DNA from 2 places in the Allosphingosinicella humi genome. Region 1 is predicted to be linked to the other one. Evidence: predicted binding sites of a transcription regulator. Region 1 holds the regulator's gene; the other holds the start of a gene.
What was found. Region 1 encodes LexA, which represses DNA repair genes until DNA is damaged. Its sites were predicted from a motif close to GTTCCNCNCTTGTTCT; they were not measured.
Positions count from the first base shown of each region.

Region 2: uvrA (excinuclease ABC subunit UvrA) is a predicted target of LexA. The motif match lies at 3,615-3,630, and genes of this name have one in related genera.

Region 1 is NZ_QFFF01000002.1:266,944-277,157, reverse strand. Features, by position in the region: gene DF286_RS14680 (cbb3-type cytochrome c oxidase subunit I) at 1-1,517, shown strand, start outside; gene DF286_RS14675 (hypothetical protein) at 1,517-1,927, shown strand; gene DF286_RS15520 (hypothetical protein) at 2,040-2,165, shown strand; gene DF286_RS14670 (hypothetical protein) at 2,377-2,727, shown strand; gene lexA (transcriptional repressor LexA) at 2,840-3,490, opposite strand; gene DF286_RS14660 (anthranilate synthase component II) at 3,545-4,138, opposite strand; gene DF286_RS14655 (peptidyl-prolyl cis-trans isomerase) at 4,164-6,110, opposite strand; gene tpiA (triose-phosphate isomerase) at 6,227-6,976, shown strand; gene secG (preprotein translocase subunit SecG) at 7,062-7,466, shown strand; gene DF286_RS14640 (CTP synthase) at 7,573-9,222, shown strand; gene DF286_RS14635 (CHRD domain-containing protein) at 9,430-9,885, shown strand; gene DF286_RS15220 (hypothetical protein) at 10,005-10,166, opposite strand.
Region 2 is NZ_QFFF01000001.1:1,709,545-1,719,758, forward strand. Features, by position in the region: gene DF286_RS08515 (cold-shock protein) at 1-484, shown strand, start outside; gene uvrA (excinuclease ABC subunit UvrA) at 536-3,607, opposite strand; gene DF286_RS08525 (hypothetical protein) at 3,886-4,182, opposite strand; gene yczE (membrane protein YczE) at 4,367-4,969, shown strand; gene DF286_RS08535 (tetratricopeptide repeat protein) at 4,990-6,546, opposite strand; gene DF286_RS08540 (DNA methyltransferase) at 6,637-8,223, opposite strand; gene DF286_RS08545 (hypothetical protein) at 8,580-9,296, shown strand; gene DF286_RS08550 (class I SAM-dependent methyltransferase) at 9,482-10,214, shown strand, end outside.

The DNA of each region.
Region 1 (10,214 bases):
CGATTCCGGCCGGCATCCAGGTCTTCGCCTGGATCGCCACCATCATGGCGGGGGAGCGGGCGCGATGGAATGTGCCGACGCTCTTCACCGTCGGCTTCCTCATCATCTTCACCATGGGCGGGCTCACCGGCGTGATGGTGGCGATGGTGCCTTTCGACTGGCAGGCGCACGACACCTATTTCGTGGTCGCCCACCTCCACTACGTCCTCATCGGCGGCATGGTCTTCCCGCTGTTCGCCGCCATTTATTACTGGGTGCCGATGGTGAGCCGCTTCGCCTTGTCCGAGCGGGTCGGAAAATGGGTGTTCTGGCTGATGTTCACCGGCATGCATCTCACCTTCCTGCCGATGCACTGGACTGGCTTCGCCGGCATGCCGCGCCGGGTCTACACCTATCTGCCGGAGATGGGCCTCGACGGCCTCAACCTCGTCTCGACGATGGGCGCCTTCACCATCGGCGCCGGCGTGGCGCTCTTCGTGATCGACATGGCGCTCAAGTTCCGCATGACGCAGGATGAGAATGCCGGCAACGTCTATGGCGGCGGCACCCTGGAATGGCTGCCCAACGGCTCCTACGCCGCCCGCAGCATCCCGATCGTGAAAAGCCGCGAGCCGCTGTGGGACAATCCCGAGCTCAGCGATCAGGTCGAGAAGGGGCAATGGTTCCTGCCGGGCGCGTTGACTCGCCGGCGGGAGACGATCGTGACGTCGCCGCTGAAGGCGATCCCGCAATATCTGGTCATCATTCCCGGCCCCAGCTGGTGGCACGTCGTCGCGGCCGTATTCACCGCCGTCTTCTTCCTCTCCCTGACGGTGAAGATGGTGCTGGTCGCGGTGATCGGCGGCGTCATCGCCATCGCCGCCATGCTGCGCTGGGTGTGGGAGCTCGACCAGGGGCCGGACCATGACCCGGTCGATGTCGGCGGAGGGCTGAAACTCCCCGTCTACATGCTCGGCAACAAGAATCACGCCATCTGGGCGGTGTGGGTGCTGATCGTCGTCATCGGCATGATCTTCACCTGCATGGTCTTCAGCTATGTCTATCTCTGGAGCGTCCAGCCGGACCGATGGCCCCCGCCGGGAACGAGGCTTCCCGGACTGCTCCACACGGGCGGCGCGCTCCTCCTCCTCGCAGGCAGCGCCGGCCTGCTGGCCATCGCCGACCGGATGCTGACGCAGGGACGAGGCAAGGCGGCTGTCGTCGCGCCGTTGCTAGCGGGCGTGTTGGTCCTCGGCGCGGCCGTCGGAGGCGACATCTGGCTGTGGACGCGGACCGGTCTCTGGCCGAGCGAAAGCGGCTATGGCGCCAGCACCTTCGCGCTCGGCTTTCTGAATGCCCAGAACCTCGCCGCCATCACCTTCATGGCCGGGTTGGTCGCGGCGCGCATCCTGGTCGGGCGCACCGATAATGTGCGGCGGCTGAGCTTCGATACGACAAGGCTCTTGTGGCGCTACACGATCGTCCAGGCGGCGGTGACCGTGATCGTCGCCCACGGCTTCCCGAGGCTGGTGTCCTGATGCCGCGGCGGAGCCTCGATACGCTTGCCAAATGGTCGGTGCTCCTGGCCGGGCCGCTGATCTGGTCGGCCCATCTCGGCCTGGTCTATTCCCTCGCCACCCTCGCCATCACCCTGACCTGGGAGGCGGGCCTCGTCTCGCGCCTCCTGATCGGCCTGGCCACGCTCATCTGCCTTGCCGCCATCGCCTGGATCGGCTGGGGCCTTTGGACCGGACGCCTGCCGCGCTGGGAGACGCCGCAGGCGGACCTCACCGGCCTCTGGCGCAAGGCTGGCGGGCTGCTTTGCCTGCTCTCCTTCCTGGCCGTGCTGTGGCAGGGGCTGCCGGCCATGCTCATCCCAGAAAGGCCGGCGAGTCATGATTCCCTTTTCGGGGGAACCGCGCCACCGAGAGAAACCGAGCCGGATTGATCGCATCGGTGGCGGAGCGCATAATGGCGCCGCCTCTGACTGCCGACGCCGGAGGTTTGGTCCGCCGGTGTGCGCTCGAGGCATCGGGCCTTCCGCCCGAGGGGAGATGGCGATGGACGAGAATAAGGACAGGGTCGAGGCAGAGTTCGAAAGCGGTTCGATGTTCTCGTCGAACAAGATCATGATCGGCATGGTCGTGATCGCGCTGCTCGCGGTCTTGATCGGCATGGGCGCTTAGCGACGGACTGGAAGCCTGAGCCGCGCAGGATAAGCGTGGAGAGTTGCGAATCGCTGGTCGAGCGCATTTGGCGAGGAGATGTCCGCTTCGTTCCGCTCCCGGAACATGCCGGCGAAATTACCTGTTTTACCCAACGCTTTAGGCAAGGTTAACGGGATGGTAGGGATACCACCGTAGATCCCGCCTCGACCAATTTTCGGGGGAGTGGGGAATGAACAATCAGGCGATGCTGAGCCTTGTCGGCGATGACAGCGAGATCGGGGGCGGCACATGCTTTCGGCTCTTGCTGGGCGCCAAGCTGGTGACGACGACCGGAGAGATGCCGGTCATGCTGCGCGAACTTTCGTCGGCCGCCGCGGTGGTGACGGGCGAGCGGCTGCCCTCCGTCGGCACCGACATCATCCTGAAGCGCGGCCGCCTGGAAACCCTGGCGACCGTCGCCTGGACCGACGGCACGCGCGCCCGGCTGGAATTCGAGGATCCGCTCAGCGGCATCGACCTGCTGGCGCAGATGAATCCCATCGGGCCTTCGCATCCGGGCCTGCCGAAATCGTTCAGCTGACGAGGATCGTTGATCGTCGCGGAGCCGGCGATAAGCCGTCCCCCCCTTATCAGGCGGAGTTGAAGCCTCGGCAATGACGCCGCTTTAGCTCAGCCTGAGCTGGCCGATGGCTCTAATAGCGTCTGAGCAGCCCCGACAGCCGGCCCTGCACCACCACTTGCTCGGGCCGGTAGCGCTGCGGGTCGTAGTTGCGATTGGCCGGGTCGAGACGGATCATCTGGCCTTCGCGGCGGAAGGTCTTGAGGGTCGCTTCCTCATTGTTGACCAGGGCGACGACGATCTCGCCGTCACGCGCCGTATCGGTCTTGCGGATCAGGGCGAAGTCGCCGTCGAGAATGCCTTCCTCGACCATCGAATCGCCGGACACTTCCAGCGCATAATGTTCGCCCGGCCCGAGCAGCGCGGCCGGCACGGACAGGCTCTCGGTGCCCTGCAAAGCCTCGATCGGCGTGCCCGCGGCGATGCGGCCGTGGAGCGGGATTTCCATGACGTCGTTGGCCGCGGCGGGCGGGGCAGGCGCCCTCAGCGGCACGACGTTGGCGCCGCCCTTCTCCGGCATGCGCAGCACTTCCAGCGCCCGCGCCCGATTGGGCAGCCGACGGATGAAGCCGCGCTCTTCCAGGGCCGAGATGAGGCGGTGGACGCCGGACTTGGACTTGAGCTCCAGCGCCTCCTTCATCTCCTCGAAGGAGGGCGACACCCCCGTTTCGACCAGGCGATCGTGGATGAAGCAGAGAAGCTCATGTTGCTTGCGAGTCAGCATCGGCGGTCCCCCATGGAACGTATACGGAACGTGTAAGGAACAGGTGTGACTGTGTCAAGCATCTACCCCCAGCGCCGGGCCGGCCGCCAGGCGTAGGAAATTTCCGAGCAGTTCGTGGCCGCATTCGCTGGCGATGCTCTCGGGGTGGAACTGGACGCCGTGGATCGGCAGCGTGCGGTGGCGAAGGCCCTGCACGGTCGCGTCCTCGGCGGTCGCGTTGACGGCAAGAGAGTCGGGTAGCGCGTCCGCGGCCACGGCCAGCGAATGATAGCGCGTCGCCCTAAAAGGGGAGGGGAGGCCGGCGAAGACGCCCGTCCCGTCGTGCCGCACGGCGCATGTCTTGCCGTGCATCGGCTTCGCCCGGACGACCTTGCCGCCGAAATGGTGGGCAATCGCCTGATGGCCGAGACAGACCCCAAGCAGCGGACGGCGAGCCTCGGCGCACAGCCGCACCAATTCGAGGGAGATTCCGGCCTCTTCGGGCGCCCCCGGCCCGGGCGAGATCAGAAATGCGTTTGCGTCGCTGGCGAGCGCCGCGGCGGCGGAGATTTCGTCGTTCCGCGCCACCTCGACCGCCGTACCAAGCTCGCGCAGATAATGGACGAGGTTCCAGGTGAAGCTGTCATAATTGTCGATGACGAGGATCATCGTGCTTCACGCCGGAAGATCCCGTTTACTCCGCGCCCGGTCCGGCCAGCTGCTGCCTCAGCCGCTCGACCGCACCTTCGTTGCGCTCGATGTTCAGGCCGGCTTCGATAGAGCGACCGAACTGCTCGGCATATTCCTGGCCCAATATGCCTTCGAACTGTCCGCGGGTGGCCTGGATCAGACCCGGCGAACTGCTCGCGTCGCCGGGCACCGACTCCTGAAGGTGGACGACGAACCAGCCCTGGCCGTTAGGCGCGGCGAGCAGGCGGGCCTTGCCTTCGGTGATGCTGAACAGCATCGCCAGCGGGGGCGGCACCGGCTCGTTCGGACGAGCGATGTCGATCCGGCGCGCGGTCACCGATTCCGGGGCGCTCAGGCGCGGCTGCGCTTCGGCGAAGGCCTGGGCGGGCGACGTCCCGCCGTTGATCTTGGCGACGATCGAGGCGGCGACGGCGCGCGCCCTCTCGAGCGCGCGGCGCTGGACGAGATCGGCCTTCACCCGGTCCTGGACCTCGGCGAGCGGCGGGGGCGCTGCGGGAATGGCCTCAGTGACGTCGAGGATGGCGAAGCGTTGTCCCTCCTCCAGGGTTTCGACCAAGGGGTCCTCGTCGACGCCCATGTCAAAGGCGGTCTCCAGCACCGGCTGCAGCTCGGGTGCGCGATAGTCGGGGTTGTCGAACTGGATGCCCGAGGCGGTGATCGGCGGGGTTTCGCGCAGGGTAAGTCCCTCCGCCTCGGCGACCTCCGGCAGGGTCGCGCCCTTGGCCAGGCGGTCTTCGATGCGGGTGACGAGGTCGGCCAGCGCTCCCTCGCGCTTCTGGGCGGCGAGCTGCTGCACGATCTCGTCCCGGGCCGCGGCCAGCGGCGTGGCCTCCGTGCGGGTGATGGCGTCCACGCGGATGACGTGCCAGCCCAGCGGCGAGCGGGTCGGCGCCGTCATCGCGCCCTCGGCGGCCGAGAATGCCGCGTTGGCGACCGCTTCGGAGGTAAGCTGGGCGAGCTGATCGCGGCCCTGCTCGCCGAGCGAGACGTCGTCGGGGCTGAAGCCGGCCTGCGTCGCCGCCTGGGCGAAGCTCATCCCCCCGGCGATGCGCTGCGCGAAGGCGCGCGCGGCGGCCTCGTCGGGCAGCACGACCTGGCTGAGGGAACGAGTCTCGCGCGCGGCGTAACGAGCGGCATTGGCCTTGTAGAAGGCGGCGATCTCGGCGTCGGTCGGTTGCGCGGCTGCGGTCACCTGCTCGGGTCCGAAGGTGGCGAAGCGCAGCACCCGCCGCTCGGGAATGGTGTAGCGCGCCTCATTCTCCTTGTAGAAGGCGGCGATCTCGGCGGCGGTGGGCTCCGTGCCCGCGCCCATCGCCTCGGTCGGCACGACACCGATGCTCCCGGTCCGCTGCTCCAGCAGCAGCGAGGCATATTGCCGGGCCATGGCGTCGGGCACCTTGGGCGAGCCCGCGGCGGGCAGCAGCAGCTGGCGCGCAATGAGGGTGCCGGCGATATCCTGGCGCAGCTGGCCTTCGCTGATATTCTCGCGGGCGAGCGCGGCGCGGAAGCTGTTGACGTCGAACTGGCCGGCGAGGTTCTGGAAGGCGGGGATGCTGGCGATCTCGCCGTCGATCATGCGCTTCGAGGCGACCAGGCCCTGATCGCGCCCGAACACGGTAAGCGCCGCCTGGGAGACCATCTGGTCGATGATCTCGGAGAGCCCGCCGCTGCGGATGAATTCGCCCATGTCGAGATCCGGCTGCTGTTGCCGGATGCGCGCGAACTGGCGGTTGGCCTGATCGGCGACCTCGGTCGAACCGATCCGTGCGCTACCTACCTCGGCGACGGTGTCGCCGCCGAGGCCGCCGCCCAGATCGCCCAGGCCCATGCCGCCCGTGCCGAAGCCCGTGATCACCATCGCGAACAGGGCGAGGCCCAGGAAACCGAACAGGATTTTGGACGATGTGCCGCTGCGAAAGATTTTGAGCATGGAGTATCCGGGCTGAATGCGATGAGCCGCACGTCATAGGATCGGCAAATGATCGCGGCAAGCTTGGCGGACGCCTGGGCCCTTGCTAGGCGCTGTGCCTCCTCTCACGAAAGGGAATCGAAGTGCACCGCAAGCTCGTCGTCGGCAATTGGAAGATGAACGGCAATCTCAACCAGCTGGGCGAGATCGCCGCCATCGCCGCCGCCGCCAAGGAGGCGGCCGGGGTCGACGTCGCCATTTGCCCGCCCTTCACCCTGATCGCGGCCGCCGTCGCCCGATCGGGCGGCCTCCCGATCGGCGGGCAGGATGTCCATTCGGCCGAGAGCGGTGCCCATACCGGCAATGTTTCCGCACCGATGCTGCAGGAGGTCCATGCCCGTCTGGTCATCGTCGGCCATTCGGAACGGCGGGCGGAGCAGCATGAGACCGACGCCGAGGTCCGGGCCAAGGCCGAGACGGCCCTTCGCCATGGCCTCCAGACCATCGTCTGCGTCGGCGAGTCCGAGATGGACCGCGCCGCCCGCGACCATGTCGCGGTGGTGACGGCGCAACTCGAGGGCTCTCTGCCGGACCAGGCCCATGACGGTGAATTGGTCGTCGCCTATGAGCCGATCTGGGCGATCGGCACCGGCAACGTCGCGACGCCCGAGGACATTGCGGAAATGCACGCCGCCATTCGCGCAGCCCTCGTCGAACGCCTCGGCGAGTTTGGCGAGCGCATCCGCATTCTCTATGGCGGCTCGGTCAAGGCCGACAACGCGGCGGCCATCTTCGCCGTGCCTCATGTCGACGGCGCGCTCGTCGGCGGCGCCAGTCTCACCGCCGACCAGTTCGTCCCGATCATCGAGGCCGCTGCGGCGCATTGATGGTTGCTAAGATGGGCTGCCGGTTGAATTTGATGCGTCGCTGAATTAGTTGGCCTCAAACCCTTTCCCGAAAGCCGAAGCCACAATGTTCACCTTCCTCCTCATCGTCCAGACGCTCGTCGCCGCGGCGCTCGTCACCGTGATCCTGATGCAGCGTTCGGAAGGCGGCGGCCTCGGCGTCGGCGGCTCCACCTCGGGCCTGATGACGGCGCGCGGCGCCGCGGACTTCCTGACCCGCGCCACCGCGATCCTCGCCACTTTGTTCGTGCTGCTCTCCATCGTGCTCGCCGGTCTCGCCGCCGTCGGCCGCTCGGGCGCCAGCGACATCGACACCTCGCTTGCCCGTGAGGCCGCCCCCGCGGCGCCCGCCACGGCTCCAGCCGACGTGCCGCTCGCCACCGGCGATCCCCTGGCCGGCGTCGCCGCCCAGGCCGGCAACGCCCAGGCGCCGCAGAGCAACACCCAAGGCGACGTGCCGCTGGCGGAATAAAGGGCTGCGACAACGGGGAAGAGCCCGGCTTTTCCCCAATTATTTCGCGGCCGGGCGATTCTCGCCCTTGCCCTTTGCGCGCGGCACCGCTTAAGCCTCAACTCCCATGGCGCGGTTCATTTTTATCACCGGCGGCGTGGTTTCCTCGCTCGGCAAAGGTCTCATGGCAGCCTCCTTGGCGGCCCTTCTCCAAGCGCGCGGCTACAAGGTCCGCATCAGGAAGTTCGACCCCTATCTCAACGTCGATCCGGGGACGATGTCGCCCTATCAGCATGGCGAGGTCTACGTCACCGACGACGGCGCGGAGACCGATCTCGACCTGGGCCATTATGAGCGCTTCACCGGCGTCGCGGCGCGCCAGAGCGACAACATCACCACCGGCCGCATCTATTCCAACATCATCGCCCGCGAGCGGCGCGGCGACTATCTCGGCGCCACCGTCCAGGTGATCCCGCACGTCACCAACGAGATCAAGGACTTCGCCCTCGCCGATACGGAGGATCTCGATTTCCTCATCTGCGAGATCGGCGGCACGGTCGGCGATATCGAGAGCCTCCCGTTCATGGAGGCCATCCGCCAGTTGAGGAACGACCTCGGCACTGATGACGCGGGCCATAAGCGCACGGTCAGCATCCACACGACGCTGATCCCGTACATCGCCGCCGCCGGCGAGCTGAAGACCAAGCCGACCCAGCACAGCGTCCGCGACCTCACCTCGCTCGGCATCCAGCCGGATGTCCTCCTCTGCCGCGTCGACCGCCCGCTGCCCGAGGGTGAGCGGGCGAAGATCGCGCAATTCTGCAACGTCAGGAAAGAAGCGGTCATCCCGGCGCTGGATGCGAAGAGCATCTATGCGGTGCCGCTCCAATATCATGGCGAAGGCCTCGACGCCGAGGTGCTTCGCGCCTTCGGTATCACCGACGCGCCGGCGCCCGACCTTAGCCGCTGGGACGACATCATCGATCGCCTCGACAATCCGGAAGGGGAGGTGACGGTCGGCGTCGTCGGCAAATATGTGGGGCTCCCCGACGCCTATAAGAGCCTCACCGAAGCGCTCGTCCATGGCGGCCTCGCCAATCGGGTGAAGGTCAACATCAAATGGCTCGACGCCGAGATGTTCGAGCATCCCGAGGCGGAGGTCGCCGCCAGCCTGGAGCCGATGCACGCCATCCTCGTCCCGGGCGGATTCGGGGAGCGCGGCAGCGAGGGCAAGATCGCCTCCGTCCAGTTCGCGCGCGAACGCAAGGTGCCCTTCTTCGGCATCTGCCTCGGCATGCAGATGGCCTGCATCGAAGGCGCGCGGAACACGGCCGGGATCAAGGGGGCGACCTCCAGCGAGTTCGGCGAGGCGTCGGAACCGGTCGTCGGCCTGATCACCGAGTGGATGAGCCGCGAAGGGCTGGAGAAGCGCGCCGCCGGCGGCGATCTGGGCGGCACCATGCGCCTCGGCGCCTATGGCGCCCGGCTGAGCCCCAACAGCCACGTCGCCACCATCTATGGCTCCGACGAGATCAGCGAGCGCCACCGCCACCGCTACGAGGTCAACGCCCATTATATGCCCGCGCTGGAAGAGGGCGGGCTTATCTTCAGCGGCATGAGCCCGGACGGGACGCTGCCCGAGATCGTCGAGCGGCCCGACCATCCCTGGTTCGTCGGCGTCCAGTTCCACCCGGAGCTGAAGAGCAAGCCGTTCGACCCGCACCCGCTCTTCGCCAGCTTCATCGAGGCGGCGGTGAAACAGTCCCGCCTGGTCTAGGGGCGGCCCCACGGTCGATGAGCAATCAGTCCAAGTAAGGCAGTCCAAGTAAGGCGCCCGCCCGTCCGTCATTCATCGACGGATCGGGGCCGCCCGGCTTGGCGCCGGAACCATCGGGCGCTCGGGGCTTTGGCCTCTTTGGCCGCCTTGCCACGCGCGAACGGCGCTCTTTCGCGGCGGCCTTCCCCACCAAGAAAGGAACGAAACATGCTGAAGGACAGAGAATGCCGCATGCTTCTGACGGCCTTCGGGGGGCTGTTTATCCTGGCCGGAGCCGGAACGGCCGGAGCGGCGGTCGCCGCCGAATTCCGGGCGGTTCTTTCCGGCGACAACGAACTGGTGGCGGGCGACACGGACGGTTGGGGCCGTGCCCGCATCAACGTCTATGACGATATGGATCGTCTCTGCGCCGACCTTGAAGTTCGCAGCGTCGGTGATGTGACCAGCGTGTATATCTATCGAGGCGCCGAGGGCGAGGAGGGCTCGCCGGTCGTCAAGCTCGACACGCCGGACGACAATATCGACAGCGACGACTGCGATTCGATCGGCGACGCGCTGGCGGACGAGATCCAGGCCGATCCGGCCAGCTTCTACGTCGGCGTTCAGACGGCCGAATTTCCCAAAGGCGCCATTCGCGGCCAGCTGGCCCCGAGTGCCGACTGACTTCAGGCCGGTCTCCCGGCGGACGCCGGGGGGCAGGCGTCTGGCATCGACAATAAGACGGCCGCTCCCGGAAGGAGCGGCCGAGCTGTGCTGCGCCCGCGGGTGGCGGTGCGAGCTGTCTAGATGCTATTCGCGTTCGCGCTGGCGCTCGCCGCCGCCACCGTGCCGCTCGCGGTCACGCTGGCTTCCGGCACCGCCGCCCTGCTGGCGCTGGCCGCCGCCTTGCTGCTGTTGCTGACGCTGGCCGCCATGGCTTCCACCGCCTTGCTGTCCCTGGCCACGCTGGCTGCCTTGGTTCTTCCTTTCCATGGGGAACATCCTCATCCGAT
Region 2 (10,214 bases), on a different contig from region 1:
GGGTAAGAAGCGTCCCGACTTTATGGAAACAGCTGAAGACTTCCTCCAGTTTTTGTACGACCAGAATATCATTTCTTACATAGAAATGACGGACGACGAACGATTTATTCGGTGGTGCTTTATTGAAAGAAGCCCGTCAAATATCTCGCCTAAAGTCAAAACAAATATGGATTATGAAATACATTACGGTCTCGGAAACGTTCTGAACACGGGGAAAAAAATTCGCTCGAGACGGAAGAGCGGTACGGCCGTCGTTGCTCCCAGCAGAGCTGGTTTCTTCGAGGGGACAGTTAAGTTCTTCAAGATAAGCGATAAATTTGGCTTCATAGTGCAGGACGGTATGCCAGTTGATATGTTTTTCCACGGCAACCGGGTTATTGCCACGTCGGCGGTTCGCAAGGGAGACCGCGTACGATTTCGCCTAGAAAAAGATCAGGACGGCAGACTAATGGCTGTGGATGTCATGCACGTAAAAGGCGTGTAGGCTGCCTTTCATGGGGCGAGGATGAGGGGCGGTCGTCCTTCCGACATCACATCATTCAGCGGCCTCTCGCTCGCGCATCGAGGTGGATCCCCGTTTTTTCCTGCTTGGTGAAGCTGCGGCTTCGGCGCGCGGTCCCTGAAGCAGCGGTTTGAGATAATGCCCCGTATATGACCGCGGCTCCTCCGCCACCTGCTCCGGCGTTCCTTCGGCGACGATTTCGCCGCCCTTGTCGCCGCCTTCGGGGCCAAGGTCGATGATCCAGTCGGCGGTCTTGATGACTTCGAGGTTGTGCTCGATCACCACCACCGTGTTGCCCTGCTCGACGAGGGCGTGGAGGACTTCGAGGAGCTTGCGCACGTCCTCGAAGTGGAGGCCGGTGGTGGGCTCGTCTAGGATGTAGAGGGTCTGGCCGGTCGCGCGGCGGGAGAGTTCCTTGGCGAGCTTGACGCGCTGGGCTTCGCCGCCGCTCAAGGTCGTCGCCTGCTGGCCGACCTTGACGTACCCGAGGCCGACCTCCTCCAGCATCGCCATCTTGTCGCGGATCGGGGGGACGGCCTTGAAGAATTCGTGCGCGTCCTCGACCGTCATGTCGAGCACGTCGGCGATGCTCATCCCCTTGAATTTCACCTCCAGGGTCTCGCGATTGTAGCGGGCGCCGTGGCAGACGTCGCAGGTGACGTAGACGTCGGGGAGGAAGTGCATCTCGATCTTGAGGACGCCGTCGCCCGAGCAGGCCTCGCAGCGGCCGCCCTTGACGTTGAAGCTGAAGCGGCCGGGCTTGTAGCCGCGCGCCTGCGCCTCGGGGAGGCCCGCGAACCAGTCGCGGATGGAGGTGAAGGCGCCGGTATAGGTCGCCGGGTTGGAGCGCGGGGTGCGGCCGATCGGCGACTGATCGATGTCGATCACCTTGTCGAGATATTGGAGGCCGGTGAGCTTCTCATGCTTGCCGCTGAGGATGCGGGCGCCGTTCAGCTGGCGCGCGGCGGAGGCGTAGAGGGTGTCGATGGTGAAGCTCGACTTGCCCGAGCCCGAGACTCCGGTGATGCAGGTGAAGGTGCCCAAGGGGATCGAGGCGGTGACGTTCTTGAGGTTGTTCGCGGTGGCGCCGTGGACGGTGAGCTTCTTGCCGTTGCCCTTGCGGCGCTGGGCCGGGACGGCGACGGCGCGGCGGCCCGTCAGGTAATCGGCGGTCAGCGACTTCTCGTTCGCCAGCACTTCCTCGAGCGTGCCTTGCGCCACGATCTCGCCGCCATGGACGCCGGCGCCGGGGCCCATGTCGATGACATGGTCGGCGGTGCGGATGGCGTCCTCGTCATGCTCGACGACGAGCACGGTGTTGCCGAGATCGCGCAGGCGCTTGAGGGTCACGAGCAGGCGGTCGTTGTCGCGCTGGTGGAGGCCGATCGAGGGCTCGTCGAGGACGTAGAGGACGCCCGAGAGGCCGGAGCCGATCTGTGACGCAAGACGGATGCGCTGGCTCTCGCCGCCCGACAGGGTGCCGGAGGTGCGGTCGAGGTTCAGATAATCGAGGCCGACATTGTTGAGGAAGCCGAGGCGCTCGTTGATCTCCTTGAGGATCGCGCGGGCGATCTCCTGCTGCTGCGGGGCGAGCTTTTCCTCGAGGGTCGAGAACCATTCATAGGCGTGGCGGACGCTGCGGCGGGTGGACTGGCTGATGTCCTCGCCGGCGATCTTGACCGCGAGCGGCTCAGGGCGGAGGCGGGCGCCGCCGCAGGTCTCGCAGGGGGCGGAGCTTTGATATTTGCCGAGCTCCTCGCGCATCCAGGCGGATTCGGTCTGGAGCATGCGGCGGTTGAGGTTGCCGATCACGCCTTCGAAGGGCTTCTTGACGTCGTAGGTCTTGCGGCCGTCGACGAAGGTGAGGGTGACGGGCTTGCCCTTGGTGCCGAAGAGGATGATGTCGCGCACCTCCTCGGGCAGGTCCGCCCAGGGGGTGTCGAGGCTGAAGCCGAACTCGCGGGCGAGGGAGCCCAGCACCTGCATGTAATAGGGGCTGGGCGGGTTGGACTTGGCCCAGGGGACGACGGCGCCCTTCTTGATGGTGAGGGCGTGGTTGGGGACGACGAGGTCCGGATCGAAGAGGAGCTTTTCGCCAAGGCCGTCGCAGGCGGGGCAGGCGCCCTGCGGGGCGTTGAAGCTGAACAGCCGCGGCTCGATCTCGGCGATGGTGAAGCCGGAGACCGGGCAGGCGAACTTTTCGGAAAAGACGATGCGGCCGGGCGGGGCATTGTCCTGGAGAGCGGCCTTGTCCGCCTTGTCCCCCGAGGCCTCCGTTCGTCCCGAGCGAAGTCGAGGGGCGTCTGCCGACGACTCCGAGGTGCGCCCCTCGACTACGCCCTCCGGGCTCCGCTCGGGACGAACGGAATCTTCTGCTTTCGGCGGATCGGCCGGGTCCATGTAAACGAGGCCTTCGGAGAGCTTGAGCGCGGTCTCCAGCGAATCCGCCAGGCGAGTCTCGATGCCTTCGCGGACGACGAGGCGGTCGACCACCACCTCGATGTCGTGCTTGTATTTCTTGTCGAGGGCGGGGGCGTCCTCGATGTCGTAGAACTGGCCGTCGATGCGGACGCGGGTGAAGCCGGCCTTCTGCCACTCCGCCATTTCCTTGCGATACTCGCCCTTGCGGCCGCGCACGACCGGAGCGAGGAGGTAGAGGCGGGTGCCTTCGGGAAGGGCCATGACGCGGTCGACCATCTGGCTGACCGTCTGGGCGGAGATGGGAAGGCCGGTGGCGGGGCTGTAGGGCACGCCGACCCGGGCCCAGAGCAGGCGCATATAGTCGTAGATCTCGGTGACGGTGGCGACGGTGGAGCGCGGGTTGCGGCTGGTCGTCTTCTGCTCGATCGAGATGGCGGGGGAGAGCCCTTCGATATGGTCGACGTCGGGCTTCTGCATCATCTCCAGGAACTGGCGCGCATAGGCGCTGAGCGACTCGACGTAGCGCCGCTGCCCCTCGGCATAGATGGTGTCGAAGGCGAGGCTGGATTTGCCCGAGCCCGAGAGGCCGGTGATGACCGTCAGCGTGTCGCGCGGAATGTCGACGTCGACGCCCTTGAGATTGTGCTCGCGCGCGCCGCGGACGGAGATGGTGGTGAGTGCCATGCGCAGGGTTCTAGCTTTGTTCCGGGGAGAATTCCACTAGGGAGATAAGAGGTGCGCGGCCGACTTGCCAGTGCGGGCCCGGGGCGTGGCTGAGGAAGAACAGCGGTTGGCGGGACTGAGCGCCGTTCGTCCCGAGCGAAGTCGAGGGGCGCCTGTCGGACTGCGAGGTGCGCCCTTCGACTGCGCTTGCCTCCTCCGGAGCCAGGCTCCGCTCGGGACGAACGGACTTCGGGTGACGAAACGGGCGCCCCCCGCCAGGGCGGCGCCCGGACGCGAGACTACATGCCGTTGACGGCCGCCTCCTGCTCGTTCGGGGTCATCGCGTCGGCGTTGACGTCGGCTTCGTCGATCGCTTCTTCGCGGGCCTCACCCATGTCCTCGACCACGTCCGCCTGCTGCTCGAGCGCGTCGGCCTCAGCGTCGGTGGCGGCGTTGTCGGCCATGTCCTCGAGAATGTCGGCGCGGTTCTCGGCCGCGTCGGCGGCATTGTCGCCGAGGCTGTCGTCGCCCTGCCCGCCGCACGCCGCTAGGGCAAGAGTGGCGGCGCCGAGGCCGGCGATGATCATAGTGCGCATGTCGGTTCCTTCATGTCCTGCCGGTCGAGCCGGCCCGGCCGTTATAATGATAGGGCGGGCCGTTCGTTCCGCCTGGCGTCGGCGAAGTCCGCCCGCGGCTCGGGACAGCGTTGCAAATTCGGGCGGGCCGGGTTGCGCCGAACGCCGCTAGGATTCGCCGGCGCATGCGGGCAAAGGCCGCGGCATGACGCGCCGCCTCATCCAGCTTTTCGCCGGGCTTTTCCTGTTCGGCTTCTCGACCGCGCTGATGCTGCGCGCGAATCTCGGGCTCAACCCGTGGGACGTGTTCCACCAGGGCCTGTTCGAGCAGGTCGGCGGCAGCTTCGGCACGGTGGTGATCGCGGTCGGCGCGGTGGTGATGCTGCTCTGGATCCCGCTCCGGCAGCGGCCCGGCTTTGGCACGATCGCCAACATGATCGTGATCGGCATCGCCGCCGATCTCAGCCTGGCGCTGCTGCCGGAGCCGGAGAGCCTGCCGGTGCGGGCGGCGTGGCTGGTGGCCGGCATCGTCCTCAACGGCATCGCCGGCGGCGCCTATATCGGCGCTTCGCTCGGCCCCGGTCCGCGCGACGGCCTGATGACCGGCCTTTCCGCGCGCACCGGCTGGACGATCCGTCGCGTGCGGACGGGCATAGAGGTGGCGGTGCTGGCCGCGGGCGTCGCGCTCGGCGGCACGATCGGCCTCGGCACGATCCTCTACGCGGTGGCGATCGGGCCGCTGGTGCACTTCTTCCTCGATCGGCTCACCGTCGAGACCCGACCCGGGCCCGCCGGCCAGCCCGGCTGAGGTGCGCGGCTGTCGTCCTCTCAATAAACCTCGGCGCCTTCCGCGGCGGGAATCCTCTCGTCGGGCGCGCCGGCATTCACCGGTTCGGACAGGATCGTCCCGTATTCGCGGACGGCGGCGATCAATCTCTTGTCCGACCTTAGCCGCCGCCACCGTTCCGCCATGGTGCGGGAAAAGGCGCTGTCGAGGGGCTCCTCGTCGGCGGGCTGCATGACGCCGATGACGTCGCCCCTCGTCGCCTCGTTCTTCAAAGCGTTGAGAAAGGTCTCGCGCGCGGACTCCAAATCATTCGCGCATAGCTGAAGGTAGACGAAGGAGATCGGCTCGATCGCCCGCCTCTGGGCAACGATGGCCATAGAGATCATATCGGTATCCGTCCGTCCGAGCTGCTCCAACGCGCAGGCCCGGTAAAGGTGGATGGCTCGCAAGGCTCCGCCGTTCACCTCGCCTCCCCAGCGGGCGGCCTCCTCCAGTACCTTATCGAAGGCCGTTACCGCCGCCTCGAACTCGCCTCGGCTCGCGAGCAGCTTGGCCCGGTTGCCCGTCAGATTGATGGCAAGCGCGGACTCGCCCGCCGGCCACACCCTGAGCGCGTGTTCGAACAGGTCGAACGCCTCGTCCCAACGGCCCAGCCGGGCCAGTCCGGTTGCCACCACGGGCGCGATGAAGATCAGCCGATAGTCGGCCGCGCTTATCTCCCGTTGGAAGAGCGGGAGGAAGGTCGCAGCGAGCGTCGCGTCATGGCCGGCGGCCGCCAGCGCCTGCGCATAATCGAGGCCGGCGTCCAGATCATGGCTGACTTCCCATTCGGCGCGGGCCTGGTCGAGATAGATGGGCCACTGCTTCTCCAGTCTCGGGCCCGCCCAATCGAAGACGTGCTCGCGAAGAGGCAGAAACTTCTTCCGGGTGAGCAGCCGTGCGAAGCCGCTGGGCGTGACGAGCTTCGGCACCATCTTCGCCGCGCCCTGCACGTCGCCGCGATCGAGCCGCGCCTCGAGCACCCGCATGGCCATGGAGGAAATTGTGCTTGATCTGCCTTGCGACCACCCGCTCTCCAGAAGGCGCTCGCTCAGGGCTTCCGCGCGACGGTCGTCGCTCGCTTCGGCCAGGCGCCTCAGGAGGTTCCCGATCTCGTAATCGCCAATCACATTGACGAGCACCGGATCAATTTCGATCGCCCTCAAGAGATAGTCGGTGGCGGGACCGGGCTGATCGGTGAAGGCGTAGAGCTGCGATGCGAAGAAGAGCGGCCCGCTATAACCGGGCAGCAGCCGGATGCTTTCGCGGATCGCCTCGCGCCCCTCGAGCTCCTCTTGCTGCTGCGTCAGCAGCCCTGCGCGCACGAACTGGACAATGCCGCGCAGCCGCGTCGGCCGCGTTAACTCGGCGAGAAGCCTATCCAGTGACGCAAGGCTTTCCTCGGCGGACTCGTCGCCATCAATGGCTGCAGCCAGCCTGGGCAGCAGGACGCGCTCGTCGGCTTCCGCGATCTCTTCCGGCTTCGGGAGCGGTGCCGCCCCGGCGGCAACGGGGGCGAGAGCGAGCGTCAAAGCCGCAAAACAATGCAATGCTCTCAACGACGTCTCCCCCCGACCCAATGAATAGCATGCGCACGACATCCCGCAACCTGTGTAGCGGCTGGTGGCGGGGAGATTTCGCGGGAGCGCCTAAAGCATGCTCTCCTGCCGGGTCGTCTCCTCGCGTCTCGCGCGGCGGAGGGCGATCAGGGGGTCGACGAAAGGCAGGGCAGGGCGTGCGCCGCGGAAGAGCTCGGCCAGGGTGAGGATCTGAAGGCGGGGCCAGCCTCGTCCCCATTCGTCGGTGAAGCGGCCGACCGCCGCTGCCTCGCGCAGCATCGGGCCGGTCGGGAGCGCGGCGGTGATGAAGACGCCGATCGGCGCCTTCTCGCGCTCCATAGCGCTGTGGAGATCGCGGATCATCTGCACGCCGACATGGGTGCCGCCCTTCACCGAGACGAGCGCCTTCTCGGTGCGCTTGCCGTCGGGCTTGAAATAGATGACGCCGTCGACGCCGCCGTCCGCGCCCTTCTTCTTGCCGTCGAGCGGAATGCCGTCGACGCGCGCCACCGCCCACCATTGGAACTGATATTTGTCGCGCCGGGCGAGATCGAGGGCGGAGGCGAGATCCTTGGGTGTGCCCTCGACGGTGAACGCGCAATCGGGGAAGGCGTCCCTCATGCGGCGCTCGATCAGCGAAATGGCGAGATGGGTGACGTCGATCCCGATCCAGCGACGGCCGAGCTTCTCGGCGGCGTGGACGGCGGTGCCGCAGCCGCAGAAGGGATCGAGCACCAGATCGCCTTCGTTCGAGGAGGCGGCGATGATGCGCTCGAGCAACGCCAGCGGCTTCTGGGTCGGATAGCCGAGCCGTTCCTGCGCCCTTGAGTTGATCGGCGGGATGTCGTCCCACAGCGCCTGGAGCGGCAGACCCTTAGCCTCGTCCAGATAGCGTTTCAGCCTTATGCCGCCGGCGCGAGTGAAGTGTAGGCGGTTCTCTCCGTCGAGACGACGCATGGTGTCGGGCGGGACCCGCCACAGTGACGTGCAGCCTTTATATTCATAGGTGTAACCGCCGCCCGACAAGCCCTTGGCGGTGAGATTGTCGTCCATCCAGAGGCGGCCGTCGGGATCTCGATTGCGAAAGCGGGCGATGTAATCTTCGCTATAGGCGCTGTAGATGGGATTCCAGACCCGGTTCGGTCCCTTGGAATAGAAGAGGATGATGTCGGTGTTGCGGCCGAACTTGCCGGCATCGTTATGAGCCGTGGTGCGCTTCCAAGTTATCTCGTTGAGGTAATTTTCCGGCCCGAACACCCCGTCGAGCAGCAGCTTCAGATAGTGCGAAGCCGTGGGATCGCAGTGGAGGTAGAGGCTGCCGGTGGGCTTCAGCACGCGGTGGAGCTCGATGAGCCGGATCGCCATCATCGAGAGATAGGCCATCATGTCGTTCTCGCCGAGAAAGGTCCGCATTGCGCGCAGAAGATCGAAGGCGCGCGCATAGCCCGAGCGCATCACCTGTTCGAAGGCGTCCTCGGCGGCGTTGTTCCAATGCCAGCTATCCTCGAACGCCTCGATCTGGCTGTCGGCGGCGAGACCGGCGGGCGACTTGAAGAGGATGTTGTAGTTGGCGTTCGAATTGAATGGGGGGTCGAGATAGACGAGATCGACGCTCTCGTCCGCCACATGCTCGCGCAGTGCGTCGAGATTGTCGGCATAGTAAAGCCGGTTCGTCACTGGTCGCTGCGCCCCCTGGACGCGCACCATCGGGCGTGCATTCCCGAACGGCTACGCTCGAATGATCCGGAATGGTGAGAGTTGGCGTTCGAGCAGGAGCAGGGGGCGGAAGCAGACAGGAACGCTGGCGGTTATACCCGGCGGGAATATGCAGCGTTCACGTAATCGTATAGATTGTTGCAGCTAATGCCTAAATCACGCGGTAGGACGCCATGTGGGGGTGGATCGCCGGAGCAATAATTGCGGGATTGTCTGCAATCGCCATTTATGGATGGGCTCAAACGCGGGATTCGGGCCTAAATAAATGGAATAATTACGGACAGGGGCTGTTCGGGATCGTATCGGCCATAGCGGTCATGATCGCCGGCCTTTTCTATTTCGTCGAAAGACGCGACAAGGCCCGGCTCGACGTTGACATAGAGGCGAAGGTCCACCGCCTCTGGCCGAAGGATGCCGAACTCTTCGCGTCGGGAGACGTTTGGCCAAGAGAATTACTGCTGACGGTCCGTGTTCCAATCGAGAACAAGAGCTACAGGAAGGTTCTTCTGAGATGCCTGTCAGTTGACTTGCTGGCACTGCCGTCCGGAGCGGCCCTTGAACGGCGAAATCCAAGTCAGGATCTTAAATTCCGGCGCCTCGCCCGGTACGAGTACATAGCTTATGACGCGGCATTGAGGGAGGCGGACGGCTCCCTAACTCCTCCCGACGAAGACATCGCCGCCTGCCTAGCCGCCGAGAGGGAGCGATACTCGGACGCGGATGTGAGGCCGCTCTTCATGTGGCGGGCCCTGCACCTGGAGCCGGGCGAAGCCGACGACGTCTATTTCGAGACGGCGGTGAGCTGCAAATATTCGGCCGTCCGGATCATCGTGAAGGTGAGGCGCGCGCCGGAGGCTCCGGTCCATGAGACGAAGACCGTGCTGCCCATCGTCGACACGTGCCGGGGCCTGCGAGAGACAAGGAGCAGCGGCGCCCAGCCCGCCGGAACGCAGGCCACGGACGAACCTGCGCTCGCGATCTCCGTAGGGGATGGAGACGCGAGTGCCGAAAGCGAGACGGTACGACCCGAGTGAAGGCGCTGCGAGGGAACGCATCTTGCTGGTCGCAAAGCTCTTGCCGCCGGCTGGACGGTGAACGAGGCTGCTTGCTCGCTGGGTGAGTCGCCGCTTGCCGAAGGGAAGCGGACGTTCGTCGAAAGCTGTCGGCTGGTAATGTGGCCACGGGCCATGAGCGGCGCACAGGATCAGGGAGGCTCCATATGAGGATGAAGGCTTTGATGATGGCGATGGCGCTCGCGCTGCCGACAATGGGGGTCGAGGCGGCTCCGGCGGATGTCGCGGCGGCGGTGGCGGCAACGGACCGCCCGGCCGAGGCGGTGAAGCTCGACGAGAGCCGTCGGCCGGCCGAGGTGCTGACCTTCCTCGGCCTGGAGAAGGGTGAGGACGCCTTGGACCTGTTCACCGGCACCGGCTATTATGCCGAGATCATGGGCCGCGCGGTTGGGCCCGAGGGCAGCGTCGTCGCCTGGGAGCCGGCCAATTTCTACGACGAGAAGGCCAAGGAGACGCTTGCCGCCGTCACGGCCCGCGTGCCCAATGTGCGGGTTCACGTCGCGCCGGCGACCGCCCCCGCTTTGCCGGAAAACAGCTTCGACTTCGCGATGCTCCACCTCAACTATCACGACGCCTATTGGGAGAGCGAGAAGTACAAGTTCCCGCGGCTGGATCCGGCGGCCTTCCTCGGTGCCATTCACGCCGCGATGAAGCCCGGCGGGACCGTCGGCGTCATCGATCATGTCGCGACGCCGGGCGGCGACACGCGCGAAGTGGTGGAGGCGCTGCATCGGATCGATCCGGCGGTGATCCGCGCCGATTTCGAACGGGCCGGGTTCGTGTTCGACGGCGAGAGCGACCTGCTTCGCAACCCCGATGACGATCACGCCAAGTCGGTGTTCGATCCCGCCGTGCGCGGCAAGACCGATCGCGTGGTCT